2 regions of the Photorhabdus sp. RM323S genome follow, and region 1 is predicted to be linked to the other one. Evidence: riboswitches for the same ligand, from Rfam matches in the RefSeq annotation. Region 1 holds a riboswitch; the other holds the start of a gene.
The links. A riboswitch is a leader RNA that binds a small molecule or an ion and turns the genes downstream of it on or off. The one in region 1 is predicted to bind thiamine pyrophosphate.

Region 2: another riboswitch for thiamine pyrophosphate. It lies ahead of thiB (thiamine ABC transporter substrate binding subunit); the one in region 1 lies ahead of thiC (phosphomethylpyrimidine synthase ThiC).

The regions. Positions count from the first base shown of each region.
Region 1 covers NZ_JBHFKZ010000039.1:32,402-43,938, reverse strand. The annotation lists gene nfi (deoxyribonuclease V) at 1-155, opposite strand, end outside; gene hemE (uroporphyrinogen decarboxylase) at 160-1,224, opposite strand; gene nudC (NAD(+) diphosphatase) at 1,333-2,100, opposite strand; gene ACGF7G_RS15490 (HAD family hydrolase) at 2,261-2,923, shown strand; TPP riboswitch at 2,979-3,104, shown strand; gene thiC (phosphomethylpyrimidine synthase ThiC) at 3,213-5,141, shown strand; gene thiE (thiamine phosphate synthase) at 5,134-5,772, shown strand; gene ACGF7G_RS15475 (HesA/MoeB/ThiF family protein) at 5,795-6,544, shown strand; gene thiS (sulfur carrier protein ThiS) at 6,541-6,741, shown strand; gene ACGF7G_RS15465 (thiazole synthase) at 6,743-7,510, shown strand; gene thiH (2-iminoacetate synthase ThiH) at 7,510-8,649, shown strand; gene ACGF7G_RS15455 (carbohydrate binding domain-containing protein) at 9,349-9,819, shown strand; gene ACGF7G_RS15450 (hypothetical protein) at 10,114-10,599, shown strand; gene ACGF7G_RS15445 (DUF1349 domain-containing protein) at 10,704-11,285, opposite strand; gene ACGF7G_RS15440 (MFS transporter) at 11,300-11,537, opposite strand, start outside.
Region 2 covers NZ_JBHFKZ010000001.1:107,625-114,869, forward strand. The annotation lists gene thiQ (thiamine ABC transporter ATP-binding protein ThiQ) at 1-407, opposite strand, end outside; gene thiP (thiamine/thiamine pyrophosphate ABC transporter permease ThiP) at 400-2,004, opposite strand; gene thiB (thiamine ABC transporter substrate binding subunit) at 1,980-2,993, opposite strand; TPP riboswitch at 3,066-3,170, opposite strand; gene rppH (RNA pyrophosphohydrolase) at 3,284-3,814, shown strand; gene ptsP (phosphoenolpyruvate--protein phosphotransferase) at 3,824-6,070, shown strand; gene lgt (prolipoprotein diacylglyceryl transferase) at 6,146-7,021, shown strand; gene thyA (thymidylate synthase) at 7,018-7,245, shown strand, end outside.

The sequences.
Region 1 (11,537 bases):
GAAAGAACAGCGATAGCTGCACGGGTAACTGTTCCCTGCTGTTCAAAGCCCACATCAGCACCAGCAATCAATTTTGGTGAGGAAAAATCATCATAATGGATGACTTGCTGAGCCTTTTCTATTTGTTCCTGACGTAATGCTTTCGTGTTAATCATATTTCTACTGATGATATTTAGCTGAAAGTTTATGTACCGTTTCAACAAATACACCAGCATGTTCCGGCGGTACATCTTGATGGATACCATGACCAAGGTTAAAAACATGACCAGGACCCACACCAAAACCTTGCAAAATTGTCGAAACTTCCTGCTCAATCCGCACTGGAGAGGCATATAACACAGATGGATCCATGTTGCCCTGCAAAGCCACTTTATTCCCTACACGACGGCGTGCATCGGCAATATCTGTCGTCCAGTCCAAACCAAGGGCATCACAACCCGTTTCAGCCATTGCTTCCAGCCATTGCCCGCCACCTTTGGTAAACAATGTTACCGGCACACGGCGGCCTTCATTTTCACGGATCAGGCCATCAACAATTTTGTGCATATAACGCAGGGAAAACTCGCGATAATCCCGCCCCGTCAGCACGCCTCCCCAAGTATCGAAAATCATCACGGACTGAGCACCCGCTTTAATCTGGGCATTAAGATAAAGAGTAACGCTGTCTGCCAGTTTATCCAGCAATAAGTGCATGACGGCGGGTTCGGCATACATCATTTTTTTGATTTTAGTGAATGCCTTACTACTACCGCCTTCCACCATATAAGTCGCCAGTGTCCACGGACTACCGGAAAAGCCAATCAAAGGAACTTGCCCCACCAGTGCCTTACGGATTGTACGCACTGCATCCATCACATAACCCAGTTCCATTTCAGGATCAGGAACCGGCAGTTTTTCCACATCAGCACGACTCAAAATAGGGGATTTAAAACGCGGGCCTTCGCCTGCCTCAAAATAGAGTCCCAACCCCATTGCATCAGGAATAGTGAGAATATCAGAGAAGAGAATCGCCGCATCCAACGGATAACGCCGTAAAGGCTGTAAAGTGACTTCGCAGGCAAGTTCAGTGTTCTTACACAGAGAGATAAAATCACCTGCTTCGGTACGGCTAGCCTTATATTCCGGCAAATAACGACCAGCCTGACGCATCATCCATACAGGTGTAACATCAACAGGTTGGCGCAGTAAAGCTCGTAAATAGCGGTCGTTTTTCAACTCATTCATAACAGGCTCCATTTATTTATTGGCCGCAATATTATCTGGCTGCAATAATTTGCGTCCATTGTAACACGACAGACAAATCTCTCCCGTTGAATCGCGCCAAACAATACATTACACATTTCGGCATAGAGCAACCGTATCTTCAATCAACCGGCGGGCAATCGTATTAGCTGGCGGGATCAATGGCAGTTGATCATAGCGATACCAGTCTGCGCTAATCAGCTCTTGCGGATCATGACGGATCTCACCGCTGTCATAATCAGCCAGAAATGCCATCATCAATGAATGAGGAAAAGGCCACGGCTGAGAAGCCACATAACGTAAATTGCGGACTTTAATATTACTCTCCTCCATGACTTCGCGGGATACCGCTTCTTCGAGTGTTTCACCTACTTCGACAAATCCCGCCAGTACTGTGTACATCCCCCCACGATGGTGCTGATGCTGCGCCAGTAGAATCCTATCATTCCGACGAATACCCACAATAATACAAGGTGCAATCTGCGGATAATAACGTTCTCCACAGTGATGACACAAACAGACCCACTCACTGGAACCATGGCGCATTTCACTACCGCAATAACCACAATACCGATGAGAACGATAAAACTCAGCCAACTGCACCCCACGGCCAGCTAACTGAAACAACCCGCTATCACTTGAAATAATTTGCCGCAGCGAAACCATATCTGAAACCATTTTCTGACAAATAAGCCAAACTTTTTCGCCCTGCCATTCACCAATAGGCCACGCTATTTTTCCTTGCAATGACCATTGAACAGCAATTCCAAAAGGTAATTCCCCTTCAGGAAGCCAAATATGATTTTCATCGCTGATAATCCACCAGCCACATTCTGTACCTGTAATTTGTTGTTGCATCATCACTATGACATCTTAAATTATTTTAATATGTGTATAAATCATACGCTTTTTCATCAGAAAAAGAGTGTCTTATTGTTATATGTTGTATTGCCTGATCTGGCAGTGACAGGCATGATCCTCAGCTATCAATGTGCTTTGACCTGAGGAACACAACATCATGCCACAACTGCTTGCAGTGTTTGATCTAGATGACACCTTAATCTCCGGTGATTCCAGCGCTATATGGACAGAATTCTTATGGGAAAAAGGCATAATTACCGATCCCTGTTTTATCGAAGCAGATGCAAAAATGATGGCTGATTACAATGCAGGTATGTTGAATATGAATGACTATCTGGCATTTAGCCTGCAAACATTGCATCGGGTTCCGCAAGAACGAGTTGATACCTGGCTAACCGAATTTGTCGCAGAAAGAATCAGACCTCGGTTTTATCCACAAGCTAAAGCGCTGCTTGAAGAATATCAACAACAGCAGGTTCCGGTCATTATTATCTCAGCCACGGTCTCTTTTATTGTGAAAAAGATTGCTGCCGAATTTGGTATTCACACCGCGTTGGGCATTGATATGGTAATAGAAAACGGCTGTTATACCGGCAAAATAGACGGCATTGCCACTTTTCGTGAAGGTAAAGTAAAACGATTGAAACAATGGCTGGAGCAACAAAATAGTCATCCTGAAACTATCCGTTTTTACAGTGATTCGATTAATGATCTGCCAATGTGTCAGTTTGCCAATGAGGTGATTACCGTCAATGCTGATGCTCGTTTGCAAGCTGAGGCACAACAACATGGCTGGGAACAATTAACTTGGTCATTGTAAATACTTTCATTCAGTAAGGGTTGTAGTTTTCATAATCCCTTCTATACTACTGATGACTTTCTTGTCGGAGTGCCTAGCGTAGACTGTTTTATCACAGCATACACAGGCTGAGACCGTTAATTCGGGATCCGCGGAACCTGATCGGGTTAAGACCCGCGAAGGGAACAAGAGTAATCAACCGCTGTCGGCTCACCCAGTTTTCTTACCAAGAGTCTATCCAGCTATCAATTATTACTCCCTGCGAGCTCCAGACAAGCAACTTTCCCAATAACACGGTTAGGAATTTGCTATGTCTAATAATATTGTTATCCCTGCAACTGATATTTCACCAAAACCCGGCCCGTCACGTCCACGTAAAGTTCAACGTGATGCCGCTCAAGAATTTATTAATTCTATTCAGGGAGTCGCGTTCCCTAACTCACGACGAATTTATCTCCAAGGTCCACGTGACGATATCCAAGTCCCAATGCGGGAAATTCAGTTATCACCGACTCTGATCGGCGGAACCAAAGAAGAACCTCAATATGAGGAAAACGAAGCTATCCCTGTTTATGATACTTCCGGCGCTTATGGCGATCCTGATTCCATGCTGGATGTGCATGTTGGGTTAACTAAACTGCGCCAGCAATGGATTGACGAACGTCAAGATACTGAACCTGTTACCACCCTCAGTTCTGATTTTACTCAGCAACGTCTGGCGGATGCTGGCCTCGCTCATTTACGTTTCAATAACCGCCCTCATCCACTAAAAGCCGGTAAAGGCAAACGCGTGACTCAATTGCACTATGCCCGTAAAGGCATCATCACACCGGAAATGGAATTTATTGCACTACGGGAAAATATGGGGCGTGAACGTATCCGCGGTGATGTGCTACGCCAACAACATGCCGGACAAGGCTTCGGCGCTCAGTTGCCAGAAAATATCACACCAGAATTTGTCCGTCAGGAAGTCGCGGCAGGTCGGGCAATTATTCCTGCCAATATCAATCATCCTGAATCAGAACCCATGATTATTGGTCGTAATTTTCTGGTGAAGGTTAACGCCAATATCGGTAATTCTTCAGTGACCTCTTCTATTGAAGAGGAAGTGGAAAAGCTGATCTGGTCTACCCGTTGGGGTGCGGATACGGTAATGGATCTCTCCACTGGCCGTTATATCCACGAAACCCGCGAATGGATCTTACGTAACAGCCCGGTTCCTATCGGTACAGTCCCCATTTATCAAGCTCTGGAAAAAGTTAATGGTATAGCGGAAAACCTCACCTGGAAAATGTTCCGTGATACCTTGCTAGAACAAGCTGAACAAGGAGTGGATTACTTCACTATTCACGCAGGCGTTCTGCTGCGCTATGTACCGATGACAGCCAAACGCCTGACCGGGATCGTCTCCCGCGGTGGTTCAATTATGGCGAAATGGTGTCTATCTCATCATCAGGAAAACTTCCTCTACCAACATTTCCGCGAGATTTGTGAAATCTGTGCTGCTTATGATGTTTCTCTATCCTTAGGAGATGGCTTGCGCCCCGGCTCTATTCAAGATGCCAATGATGAAGCCCAGTTTGCCGAGTTACATACATTAGGCGAACTGACCAAAATTGCCTGGGAATATGATGTTCAGGTGATGATCGAAGGCCCCGGACATGTACCAATGCAGATGATTCGTCGCAATATGACCGAAGAATTGGAGCACTGTCATGAAGCCCCTTTCTACACCCTTGGACCACTGACGACAGATATTGCGCCAGGTTATGACCATTTTACTTCGGGTATTGGTGCAGCAATGATTGGTTGGTTTGGTTGCGCTATGCTTTGTTACGTAACACCGAAAGAACATCTTGGTCTGCCAAACAAAGACGATGTTAAGCAAGGGCTGATTACTTACAAAATTGCGGCTCATGCCGCCGATCTGGCCAAAGGCCATCCAGGTGCACAAATCCGTGATAACGCTATGTCAAAAGCACGCTTTGAATTCCGTTGGGAAGATCAATTTAATCTGGCGCTCGATCCCGATACCGCACGTGCCTATCACGATGAAACGCTGCCACAAGCCTCCGGCAAAATTGCTCATTTCTGTTCTATGTGCGGGCCTAAATTCTGCTCGATGAAGATCTCTCAGGAAGTACGCGATTATGCCGCCGGTATGGAACAGATGTCAGAAGAATTCCGCGCCCGCGGCAGCGAGCTGTATCACAGTGCGGAGGGTGTATCTCATGAGTAATCTGCCTAATGCCCCATTTGCCCCGACTGAACACAGATTGGGGCTGTATCCGGTCGTGGATTCGCTGGAATGGATTTCCCGCCTGTTAAAGGCAGGAATTACCACCATCCAATTACGAATCAAAGACCTGCCAGAAGATCAAGTCGAGGGAGAGATTAAGCAGGCCATTACTCTGGGCCACCAATATAACGCTCGTTTATTTATTAACGATTACTGGCGACTGGCGATCAAACATGGCGCTTACGGTGTTCATCTGGGGCAGGAAGATTTAGATAACGCCGATCTGAATGCAATCCAGGAAGCCGGATTGCGGTTAGGCGTTTCCACTCACAATGAACAAGAATTGGCACGGGCAAAATCTTTACGTCCATCTTATATCGCCCTCGGCCATATTTTCCCGACGACGACCAAAACAATGCCCTCTTCTCCACAAGGGCTGGAAACACTAAAACAACAGGTAGAAAACACTCCGGATTATCCTACTGTCGCTATCGGAGGCATCTCTCTTGAACGTGTGCCGGATGTCGTTGCAACGGGAGTTGGTGGTGTAGCGCTGGTCAGCGCAATTACCAAAGCAAAAGATTGGCGTCAGGCAACGTCACAATTGCTTCATCTGATTGAAGGCATTTAGTTGAAGATATTGAGAGGTTCTTATGCTGAATGATCAAGAATTTATGCGTTACAGCCGACAACTGTTGCTGGAAGATATCGGCCCAGAAGGGCAGGAAAAACTGAAAACCAGCCGCGTATTGATTGTCGGTTTGGGGGGGCTGGGTGCCCCTGCGTCTCTCTATCTCGCTGCGGCCGGTGTGGGAGCAATTTATCTCGCTGATGATGACCAACTGCACGTCTCCAATTTACAACGACAAATCCTTTACCGCACAGAGGATATCCCTTCGGCAAAAGCTGAACTTGCAGCTAATCAGCTCAATGCACTGAATCCACTGGTAAAAATAACTATTCTTAATAAACGTCAAGATGTGGAATCGCTGAAAAAAAGCGTAAAACAGGTCGATCTGGTTCTTGATTGCTGTGACAACATGGCAACCCGCCATGCTATCAATGCAGCTTGTGTAGCAACACGAAAACCCTTAATCAGCGGCAGTGCCGTTGGGTTCAGCGGTCAGCTTATGGTGCTTGAACCCCCTTATCCTCACGGCTGCTATACCTGCCTCTACCCTGATCAGGAAGAACCACAACGTAATTGCCGAACTGCGGGTGTATTAGGTCCGGTAGTCGGCGTCATCGGCACATTGCAGGCTTTGGAAGCCATCAAAATGTTAAGCGGACTTCCCTCTCCGTTGAGCGGCAAACTTCGACTGTTTGATGGTAAGCAGCAAAGCTGGAGCACGCTACAGCTCAGTCAATCGCGGCAATGCCCAATCTGCGGAGATATGGCATGAAAATTACTATAAATGACCAGTTGATGGAGCTTACCGCGCCTCTGGCTCTACAGCAATTACTGGAACAACTTGAACGAACGCAACCGGGAACTGCATTGGCCATTAATCAAACCATTATTCCGCGCTCGAACTGGAATACACACCAAGTTAATGACGGGGACAATATCCTTTTATTTCAGGTTATTGCCGGAGGTTGATATGTTAAAGATCGCTGATACTACTTTTGATTCCCGTTTGTTTACTGGTACAGGCAAATTCGCTAATTCAGATTTAATGATTCAGGCTATAGCCGCCTCTGGCAGTCAGCTTGTCACGATGGCGATGAAACGCATTGATTTACAGGGAGGTAATGACGCTATTCTAGCGCCATTACAAAAACTTGGCGTCAAATTGCTGCCAAATACTTCTGGAGCCAAAACCGCAGAAGAAGCGCTGTTCGCAGCCCGTCTGGCCCGTGAAGCATTGGCAACAAATTGGATCAAACTGGAGATCCATCCTGATGTGAAATACTTACTACCTGATCCGGTCGAAACGCTTAAAGGCGCTGAAATGCTGGTCAAAGACGGGTTTATCGTTCTGCCTTACTGCAGTGCTGATCCTGTTTTGTGTAAACGCCTGGAAGAAGCGGGTTGTGCAGCGGTTATGCCTTTAGGAGCCCCGATCGGCTCTAATCAGGGGCTGCTAACCCGGGATTTCCTGCAAATTATTATTGAACAAGCACAGGTGCCGGTGGTTGTCGATGCAGGCATCGGCGCACCAAGCCATGCACTGGAAGCAATCGAATTAGGGGCTGATGCCGTATTGGTCAATACCGCTATTGCCGTCGCGCGTAACCCAGTAAAAATGGCACAGGCATTCAGAATGGCAATTGAAACAGGTGAATTATCCCATCAGGCTGGTCTGGCAAGTCCAAAACAACATGCTGTTGCATCCAGCCCATTGACTGATTTTCTGGGAACGTTCTAATGGCTAATCATCTTTTGAACAACAGTTTTAGTTATCACTGGCAGCAGCTGAGTTGGGATGACATTACCCTTCGCATTAACAGCAAAACTTCGCAGGATGTCGAACGGGCATTGAGCAGCAACAAATTAAATCTGGATGATTTTATGGCACTGCTCTCACCAGCGGCGAAACCCTATATAGAACCGCTGGCACAACGGGCACAGAAATTGACTCGTCAACGCTTCGGTAATACCGTTGGTTTTTATGTACCGCTTTATCTCTCGAATTTGTGCGCCAATGATTGCACCTACTGTGGATTCTCAATGAGTAACCACATCAAACGCAAGACACTAAATAAAGATGAAATTATTGCAGAATGTCAGGCGATTAAAGCTCTGGGTTTTGACAATCTGCTATTAGTCACGGGAGAACATCAGAGTAAAGTAGGTATGGATTATTTCCGCCGTTATCTGCCACTTATCCGTGAACATTTCAGTTCCATAATGATGGAAGTCCAGCCAATGACTCAGGAAGAATATTCAGAACTCAAAACGTTGGGGCTGGATGGTGTGATGGTTTATCAAGAAACCTATCATGAGCCAACTTATCGGCTGCATCATCTACGAGGTAAGAAACAAGATTTTCACTGGCGACTAGAAACACCGGATCGCCTTGGCCGGGCAAAAATCGATAAAATCGGTTTAGGGGCATTAATTGGCCTATCCAATCACTGGCGGACAGATTGTTACATGGTGGCTGAACATTTATTCTTTTTACAACGCACATATTGGCAAAGCCGTTATTCAATTTCATTCCCACGTTTGCGGCCTTGTGCCGGAGGTATTAAACCTGCATCATTAATGAGTGAAGCAGAACTGGTACAACTGATTTGTGCTTTTCGTCTGTTTGCTCCAGATGTAGAACTTTCTATTTCTACCCGGGAATCTCCCTTCTTTCGCGATCATGTCATACCACTGGCAATCAATAATGTCAGCGCAGGTTCGAAAACCCAACCCGGTGGTTACGCAGATAATAGCCATAAAGAACTAGAACAATTTATTCCACATGATAACCGCTCCGTTTATCAGGTCGCGGATGTATTGATTAAAGCGGGGTTACAACCTGTCTGGAAAGATTGGGATGGTTACTTAGGCCGGTAATTTAATTTTCACCTTTCTCAAATAAATATTTTTGACAAGGATTCTTAAACGACAATAATTTTATAAAATAAGATTTAATATAGACGGCTTTCTGACTCTAACACCAGACAGTAATACAACCCAACACAATCAGCAGCCAATCATACTAGCCGGAAGAGCATGTAACTCTTCCGACTTTTAACTAACCTAAAAATCCATTATATATGTTCATTTATCATAAACATTAATGAAATCAAATTGATATTATAATTTCACTTTAATTATAATCGTATAAATATTTAATATTATAAAAATATCACATAATGATTTTTATTTAAAATACACTCCTTAAATATAAAATAAAATATTTTATCTATATAAGTTCAATCAATATCTAAAATCCACTGTAATCATTAACACTCTATTTCAATAGAACCATTTAGTTTATTTCCTGACCATACGTGTCTATTTTCCACAGAAAAAAGAACATAAAACGCCAATTTATACCTATATTGAGTAAATATAAAAGACTATGTGTACTGTATATATCGGAACTTACCCTCATCTATTTTATTTTTGTATTAACTTATACAAATTACAATCCTCCATCAATAAAAAATGCCATTGAATATTCTCCTATCATTGATAAAGTGCCTCCCGAAAAATAACGTGATTAAGAAAAATCAAATTTATTGATACTCATTTAAAAAGGACTAATATATGAACGTAAAAGAAATTTTGGATAACGAAGATTATTCTGGTAAGAAAAACTCTACTAAAGAGTTGGTTAATGGCTCATTCGAGGAAGGATATAAGGGTTGGAGAATCCCAGCACCTGAAACGGTAAAAATCTTATCCGAAAATGGAATTAACTTTCTCAGAATCCAAAGCGTTACTGGTTCTGGCGTCATTGACCAAATTATCGAAGAATTAGAACCTAACACTAAATATAAACTGACGGGTACCGCTCGCTTATCAGTAGAGTCATCACCTGCTTATTTTGGTTTACAAAATCGCACATCTGGCCCGGAATCTTTTGCTGTGAGCAGCACCGAGTTTACAACAGGTTCTATCGAATTCAGTACAGATGAAGAAGGACTTTTACGCGTTTACTTGCTGAAAGACCAAATTGGCCCCAGATCAAGCGGAGCAACTGCTGACTTTACCGGTTTTACTTTAGAAAAAGCCTAAACATCTAACTTTGATATCGTTTGACATTTCAACACCCGAAGCTCATGGCTTCGGGTGTTTTAATTCTACAGCTGTAAATATCATGTAATCACTCATCCTATTCTCTCCCTCAATATAATTGATATTCTGATGTAATATCCTGGACGTTATTTTTTCATTAATTGACAAAAATTTAATTTTAAATCAATAAAAACACGATTGCATATTCTCCCACTATTGATAAAGTGTTTACTGAAAACAAAGTTATTAAGAAAAACCAAATTTAATTGCTCTTCATTTAAAAAGGATTCATATATGGATATGAAAAAAGTTCTCAATAACGAAGAATATTCTGATACAAAAAACGCTAATAAAGAACTGATTAATGGTTCATTTAATGAAGGATATCACAGCTGGAGAATCTCAACCGCTGAAACTGTAGGAGTCTTATCCGAGAATGGTGTTAACTTCCTTAGGATCCAAAGTTATTCTGATTCTGGCGTCATTGATCAAATTATAAAAGGATTGGAACCCAATGTTAAATATAGACTGACGGGTACAGCACGCTTATCAACAAAAAAAATACCACAAAGAGCCTTGCCCGCTTATTTTGGTTTACAGAATCGTACATCTGACCCCGAATCTTTTGTTGTAGATAGCTTCAATTTTACAACCGGTTCCGTTGAATTAAGTACAGATGAAGAGGGATTTTTACGAGTTTATATGATGAAAGACCAATTTGTAGGCCTCCCAGAAGAAGCAACTGCTGACTTTACCGGTTTTATTTTAGAGAAAGCCTAAACATCCAGCTTTGATATAACTAGACATATTAACACCCGAAGCTCATTGCTCCGGGTGTTTTAAAGCCTATCTCAGTAAATGTCATTCTCCGAAAATAGCCTTGTCTAACTTAAATCATGCAATGGTTTCTTTATTGGCGGTGTCAGTCTGAAATCAGAAAATTTCACCTGTAACCCTTGACGTTCTGGAGAACAACACATTGCGCCAACAAAGACACGTTGTTTATCCTCAAGAAAAGGGGATAGCCTTAATAGTGGCCACCGTAAACCATCAATAGAATATTGAAGCCTTAAATACCCTTCTTCACAAGTCAGACGTAACCAGAATTTACTTGGATTACCTGGAAATATTCCCATGGACCAATCAGAATGGTGACGAGTGAATACACTACCAATAGTGGCCTGCCCGTCAGAATATTCAACTCCCCCTTTCAACCAATGCTTCTCATCCACTAATAACATGATTCCAGCTTGATCGTATAAATGTTCAAAACATCCTTCAATGCAGAGTTGAAAGGTAAAATTATCCTCAACATAACGCCCAAAAACATGACCACTATGACGTTGAAAACCATACCATGTTTGTTGCCAAAAATCGGTTTTATGATCTGTGGTGACATTAAGCCAGTCACTTCCAGCTTGCCAATCAAATGGTTCATTCAGCCAATCATATTGTGACAAACTCATAGGAGCTCCCTCTATTATCTTCTGCTTGGATTAATAAATTTATATCCTGCAAGTAAGGAAACAGAGAGTAAAGCAACACAAGCAAAAGCACCATGTAATGTCACAACATGTGCTAATCCTCCGATAATTGCAGGCCCAAGTAATATCCCGGAATATCCCATTGTAGAAACCGCCGCCACTGCCAGAGAGTCAGGCATAATTTTCTGTTGACCGGAAGCGGTAAAAAGCATGGGTGCTATATTAGAGAGCCCT
Region 2 (7,245 bases), on a different contig from region 1:
TGTCGTTGTCCACCAGAAAGTTGAGCAGGCAAACGAGTAAGACAATCTTCCAACGAAACCTGGGAGACTATTTGCTGTAACGTCTGTTGCTGTTTGCTATTAAGGCGTAATCCGGGATGTAATCCCAACCCAATATTCTGTTCAATCGTCAGATGAGAGAAGAGGTTATTTTCTTGAAATAACATGGATACCGGGCGCTGAGAAGGTGGCGTATTGGTGTGATTTTCTCCATTCAGCCATACGGAACCTTTTTCTGCTGTTTGAAAACCGGCGATCAGGTTCAGTAATGTACTTTTACCTGCCCCACTGGGCCCAAGAATGGCGATACGCTCCCCAGCCTGAATCTGCAAGTCAAAGAGCATCATCAGATGTTCATAGGTGTAAGCCAAATTCTTAAGTTTAAGCATTACGTCGCCCCGGTAAGCGTTCAAGTAAACTAAACAGCATAAAACATAATAATAACAGCAATAAGGCGGTGACTGCGCCATCTTGACTACGGTAAGCCCCTATTTGCTGGTACAGATAGAAAGGAAGTGTACGGAAATCTTCATTACCAAACAGCGCGACAACACCAAAATCCCCAATCGAAAGGACACAAGCAAAAGCCAGAGCTTGCGCCAGCGGGATTTTCAATGCTTTTAGCTCAATCCAACGCAGTCGGTTAATACCTTGAATGTTCAGGGATCGACACAGCGGATTATAGCGGGCTGCCAGATCTTTCATGGGATTATCCAGAACTTTCAATGCATAAGGAATCGCCATCAGTGCGTTGGTTAAAATCACCAGACCATAGGGTGAGCGGGGTAAGCCGATGGTGTCGTTAAGGAGTAGAAAAAAACCGGTTGCCAGCACGATGCCGGGCATAGCCAGGATCAACAAACCACTTATTTCCATCGCTTGTCCCCAGCGGGGTGAATAACGCAGGCACAGCTCGCGGCTGCTCCACAGCAACATCATCGTAAATAAAACACACAGTAATCCGGCGCCTAACGCAATCACAATGGATGTGATAAATGCCTGCCACAATACAGGCTGGCGTAATACGTTGAATAACCCGCTGTTCAGACCATCCACGACAACAGCCAACAATGGGGGAACCAGCAGTAACAATGCCGCGGTAATTGACATGCTGTCACAGATTTTTCTCAGCAAAGTATCCTGTGGATTACGCCACTGCTGTTGATTGCTATAGCCGATGGACAGAGCACTGTTAAGTTTCTGACTAAGAAGAACAAAACCAAGACAGCAAGTCAGCTGAATCAAAGCCAGTAACGCGGCACGGCCGAGATCGTAGTCATAGCTTAACGCCTGATAGATTGCCAACTCGACAGTTGTTGCCGCAGGCCCGCCACCTAAAGCCAGCACTGTGGCAAAACTGGCGAAGCAGAGCATAAAAATCAGCGCGCCGGTTGGCAGGATTTGGCGGCGCAGGTAAGGCCATTCAACGAAACGAAAATGTTGCCATTCACTCATGCCTAACTGTGCGGCTAACTGCCGTTGTTCCACCGCAATGTTTTCCAGTGATTGCAGTAACAGCCGTGTTGCCAGTGGCATATTAAAGAAGATATGCGCCAGCAAAATTCCCTTTAAACCGTAAGGTGTAAAATGGTAATTGATACCAGCCCATTCACAGAACTGCGCCAGCCAACCGACTCTGCCATAGACAGTCAGAATGCCAAACAGAGCGACCAGTACAGGCAAAACCAGCGTCATAGCACACAGGCGCAAAAACAAAGTTCGGCCTGGAAAATGACGGCGATAGAGTGCCCGGGAAAGAAAAATAGCGGGCATAACAGAAAACAGAGCCGATAAAAAAGCTTGCCAGAATGTAAAACACACCACATGCCACAAATAGCGATCTTCTGTCAGCAAGTACCAGTCGCCTTCAGGCGCGTTACACCAAAGTGTACCGAATGCCAGTAAAGCGACCAATAGCAAAAAACCGGAGGCAATCGCCCCCGGCAACAGCCATCCGGCTATTAGCGGCTGACAGCGCTTTGCCATGCACGAATCCATTGGTTACGGTGTTTTGCGACGTCTTCCGCACGGTACTGTAATGATCTTTCTGGTATTGAAAGCTGTGAATAAACTTCTGGTAGTTGAATATCAATGACCGGATACATCCAGTTAGTGGTTGGAATTTCCTGTTGGAAAGCTGGAGTTAATATAAACCGCATAAATTTCTGGGCAAGTTCCGGTTGCTTGCTGGAGGCCAGTTGGGCGGCAACTTCGACTTGCAAGTAATGACCTTCACTAAACGTTGCCGCAGCATAATAGTCTTTCTTCTCAGACAAAATGTGATAGCCCGGTGAAGAGGTATAGCTCAGGACCAAATCGCCTTCGCCTTTCAGGAACAGACCATAAGCTTCACTCCAGCCTTTGGTGACTGTCAGTGTTTTCTTTGCCAGTTTTTGCCAGGCTTGTGGGGCATCATCACCATAAATTTTCTGCATCCACAACAGCAAACCTTGCCCTGGTGTGCTGGTACGGGGATCTTGATAGATCACTTTCCAGTTATTGTGACTGTTGATCAGTTCATCCATGCTCTTTGGCGGATTTGGCAACGTATTTTTGTTGTAAATGAAAGCAAAGTAACCATAGTCATAAGGAATAAATACGTTGTTATTCCATGGCACAGGCAGTTTCAGTTTGCGGGTATCTACTTGGCTTTCAGTGAACAGACCGGTTTGTTGGGCCGCTTGAATCAAGTTGTTATCCAGACCAAGGATAATATCGGCAGCCGTTCGCTTTCCCTCCATTCTGAGGCGATTGAGCAGGGACACACCATCTTCCAGAGCAACAAATTTCAGTTCACAGTCACATTCAGCTTCAAACGCTTTTTTAATCGCAGGCCCTGGTCCCCATTCGGTGGCAAAAGAATCATAGGTGTAGACAGTTAATACCGGCTTTGCCTGTGCAACCTGACTCAATAACAAAGCAGAGGCTGACAGTACCGTCAGTACGATTAATTTCGAAAATAACGTCTTAAACACTTTGCTCTCCTTAATTTAAGAGGATTGGCAAAGGATCTGAGGGCGCGCTAAACGAAAAGATAATTTCAGTGAAACAATTAGCAGCTCAAATCCCTACGCCAGTATTAGCCAGATCAGGTTCGGCGGGTTTACTCTCAGCAAGACTGTTTTAAACAGCCAGCACCCCGTTGAGATGGCGCTATTGTAGAGATTTAGCTAGCGACTGCAAAGTCCAATGATAGAGGTTTACCACTTGAGGGTAGTGTGAAACAATTAGTCATCTTTCAAATTTAGTTTATTGAGGTAGTCTGGTGATCGATGATGATGGCTACCGCCCGAATGTAGGAATTGTAATTTGTAATCGACAAGGCCAGGTTTTGTGGGCCCGGCGTTATGGGCAACATTCCTGGCAATTCCCTCAGGGGGGGATTAATCCGGGGGAATCACCAGAGCAGGCTATGTATCGGGAACTGTATGAAGAAGTGGGTTTGGGCCGGAAGGATGTACGCGTTCTGGCCTCTACCCGTAATTGGTTACGTTACAAATTACCCAAGCGTTTGGTGCGTTGGGATACAAGACCTGTCTGTATTGGTCAAAAACAGCGGTGGTTTTTATTACAACTACTTTGTAATGAAGAAGATATTAATGTGCAGCACAGTAATACCCCGGAGTTTGATGGCTGGCGCTGGGTCAGCTATTGGTATCCTGTCCGGCAGGTTGTCTCTTTTAAACGTGATGTTTACCGGCGTGTGATGAAAGAATTTGCTTCGGTTGTGATGCCAATGCAAGAAAGCATATTGTTGTCGCGTTCTTCATATTCTTATCGTCGCAAAAGAAGTTAGGTTAACACCATGCTTATGCGCTTACGGGAAATTGTTGAAAAAGTTGCTATGGCAACCAATCTGGCCGAAGCGCTTGAGCTATTGGTGAATGAGACTTGCCTGGCGATGAGCACAGATGTGTGCTCTATCTATCTTGCTGATCATCAACGGCAATGTTATTACCTGATGGCAACCCGAGGATTGAGGAAACCCCGGGGAAGAATTGTCAGCCTGGCATTTGGTGAGGGAGTGGTTGGGCAAGTTGGTCAATTATCTGAACTGATTAATTTGGCGGATGTACGCAGCCATCCCAGTTTCAAATACCTGCCTCAGGTTAAGGAAGATAACTTCCGTGCTTTTTTAGGGGTTCCGGTTATTTATCGTCGTCAGTTGCAAGGGGTTCTGGTCGTTCAGCAGCAGGAACAACGCTTGTTTAATGAAACCGAAGAATCCTTTATGGTGACGCTTGCGACGCAGCTGGCCGTGATCCTTGCTCAGGCTCAGACCAAGGGCGTGTTTGGTCACTACCGGCAGACTCGAATTAAAGCGTTGGCAATTTCTAATGGCATCGTCATGGCCCAAGGGTGGCAGGATTGTTCCCAGCCCTCACTTGAACAAATTTTTGAAGCATCAACCCTTGATCATGCAGCGGAACGTTCTCGTCTGATTCAGGCACTTGAAGATACGATGGCGGAATGCCGGCGGCTCAGTAGGCGTTTTACTACCGGTTCTCAAAAAGAGAGCGCTGCGATTTTTGATCTCTATTCCTACCTTTTGAATGATCCTCAATTGAAACAAGATCTGTTTTCTTGTATTGAACAAGGGTCTGTCGCGCAATGGGCGGTTAAACAAGTTATTGAGAAATACGCAGAGCAATTCACCCGCTTACAAGACGCCTATATGCGGGAAAGGGCATCGGATCTGCGGGCACTTGGGCAACGATTACTGTTCCATCTGGATGATTCACCGACTGTCAGCCATCAGTGGCCTAAATGGTTTATTCTGGTTGCTGATGAACTGAGTGCTAACCTATTGGCAGAAATGCCGCAGGAAAGATTAGCCGGGGTTATTGTTCGTGATGGCGCGACGCATTCACACTCTGCCATATTGGTTCGTGCGATGGGGATCCCGGCCATTATGGGGGCTGATATCCAGCCGGAACTCCTGCACAATCGTATGCTGATCCTTGATGGTTTCCGTGGCGAAGTTTTTATTGAACCTGAACCGCTGATTTCTCAGGAATATAAACAGATCATCGAAGAAGAAAAAGCACTTAGCAAACTGGCTGAAGGGGATGTTGATCGGGAAGCGCGTCTCAAAAGTGGTGAGCGTATTCTTGTTCAGCTTAATGCGGGGTTGAGTCTGAAATATGAGTTACAGATAGGCAATAATATTGATGGTGTTGGTCTCTATCGAACCGAAATACCCTTTATGTTGCACAGTGGTTTCCCCTCCGAAGAGGAACAAAAAGCCCGTTATCAGGAGATGCTGCAATTATTTCCCGATAAACCGGTGGTATTGCGTACACTTGATATCGGTGCGGATAAACAACTGCCATATATGCCCATCAGCGAAGAAAACCCTTGTTTGGGGTGGCGCGGTATACGGGTGACACTGGATCAACCGGAAATTTTTCTTATTCAGCTTAGGGCTATGCTCCGAGCTAACGTTAATCGCGGTAATTTGAAAATACTTCTGCCCATGATCACGAGTATGGAAGAAATTGATGAATCCAAGCGGTTAATTGACAGAGCGAAAGAGGAAGTTGAGCAAATTCTGGCACGTCAGATACCTACGCCGCAACTTGGCGTGATGATAGAAGTTCCTTCGGCTATTTTTCTCTTGCCGCAACTAAAAAGCAGAGTCGATTTTGTTTCTATTGGCACCAATGACTTGACCCAGTATCTGTTGGCCGTAGATCGAAATAACACCCATGTCGCTTCCCTTTATGACTGTTTGCACCCGGCTGTAATTCGGGCATTAAAACTGGTATTTGAAAATAGCCGGCAAGCAGGTCTTGCTATCAATATTTGTGGTGAAATGGCAGGTTCTCCTATGGGTGCTCTGCTATTAATTGGCCTTGGCTATCGTAGCCTGAGTATGAGTGGTTGTAGTGTGCCAAGGATTAAATATTTATTACGTCATTTGGAGAGGGTTCAGGTTGAGAAATTGATGACTGAAATACTACAGGCTGAAACCAGTGTAAGAGTAAAGGAGCTGTCAGCAGCGTTTATGGAGCAGCATGGGATTGGTGGTTTGGTCAGAGGCGGAATTTAATCCGTTTAACGGCTTATACTATGATTCGCAATCATTTGCTTTAGGGTATTCATTTTAAATATTAAGTGGGGAACGATGAGTAACAACTACCTGGCATTTCCTAATATTGACCCGGTTATTTTTTCAGTAGGTCCCGTATCCCTTCATTGGTATGGTTTTATGTACTTGGTAGGGTTTGTATTCGCCATGTGGCTGGCGACACGCAGGGCCGCGAAACCCAATAGTGGTTGGGCAAAAAACGAAGTAGAGAACTTGCTCTATGCAGGTTTTGTTGGCGTCTTTGTTGGTGGCCGTCTTGGCTACGTACTGTTTTATAATCTCCCTGCCTTTCTCGATAACCCGCTTTATTTGTTTAAAGTTTGGGATGGAGGAATGTCTTTCCACGGTGGCTTGATGGGGGTTATCTGCGCAATGTGGTTATTTGGCCGCAGAACTAAACGCCACTTCTTACAAGTTGCTGATTTTATTGCACCGTTAGTCCCTTTTGGCCTAGGTATGGGGCGAATTGGCAATTTTATTAATGGTGAGTTATGGGGGCGTGTCACATTGGATACACCGTGGGCTATGCTGTTTCCAAGCTCCCGTGGTGAAGATATGGCACTGGCAGCAACTGACCCTTCACTGTTATCCATACTTGAACAATATGGCGTTCTTCCCCGTCACCCTTCACAACTCTACGAAATGGCGTTAGAGGGGATCGTCCTGTTTATTATTTTAAATTTATATATCCGTAAACCTCGTCCAATGGGTAGTGTTTCCGGCCTATTCTTAATTGGCTACGGTGTTTTCAGGATAATAGTGGAATTCTTCCGTCAACCGGATGCACAACTGGGTTTATTCGATGGGATCAGCATGGGACAAATTCTTTCTGTTCCAATGATCCTTGCGGGAATTTTAATGATGATATGGGCATACAAACACCAAGGTAATAAGGTACAAGAGGTAAAATGAAACAGTATCTGGACTTAATGAAAAAAGTGCTTGAAGAAGGCACTCCGAAAGCAGACCGCACCGGGACGGGGACTGTCTCCATTTTCGGGCATCAGATGCGTTTCAATTTGCAGGATGGTTTCCCACTGGTGACAACTAAACGTTGTCATATCCGCTCAATTATTCATGAGCTTCTTTGGTTCCTGGATGGTGATACGAATATCAAATACCTGCATGAAAATAGT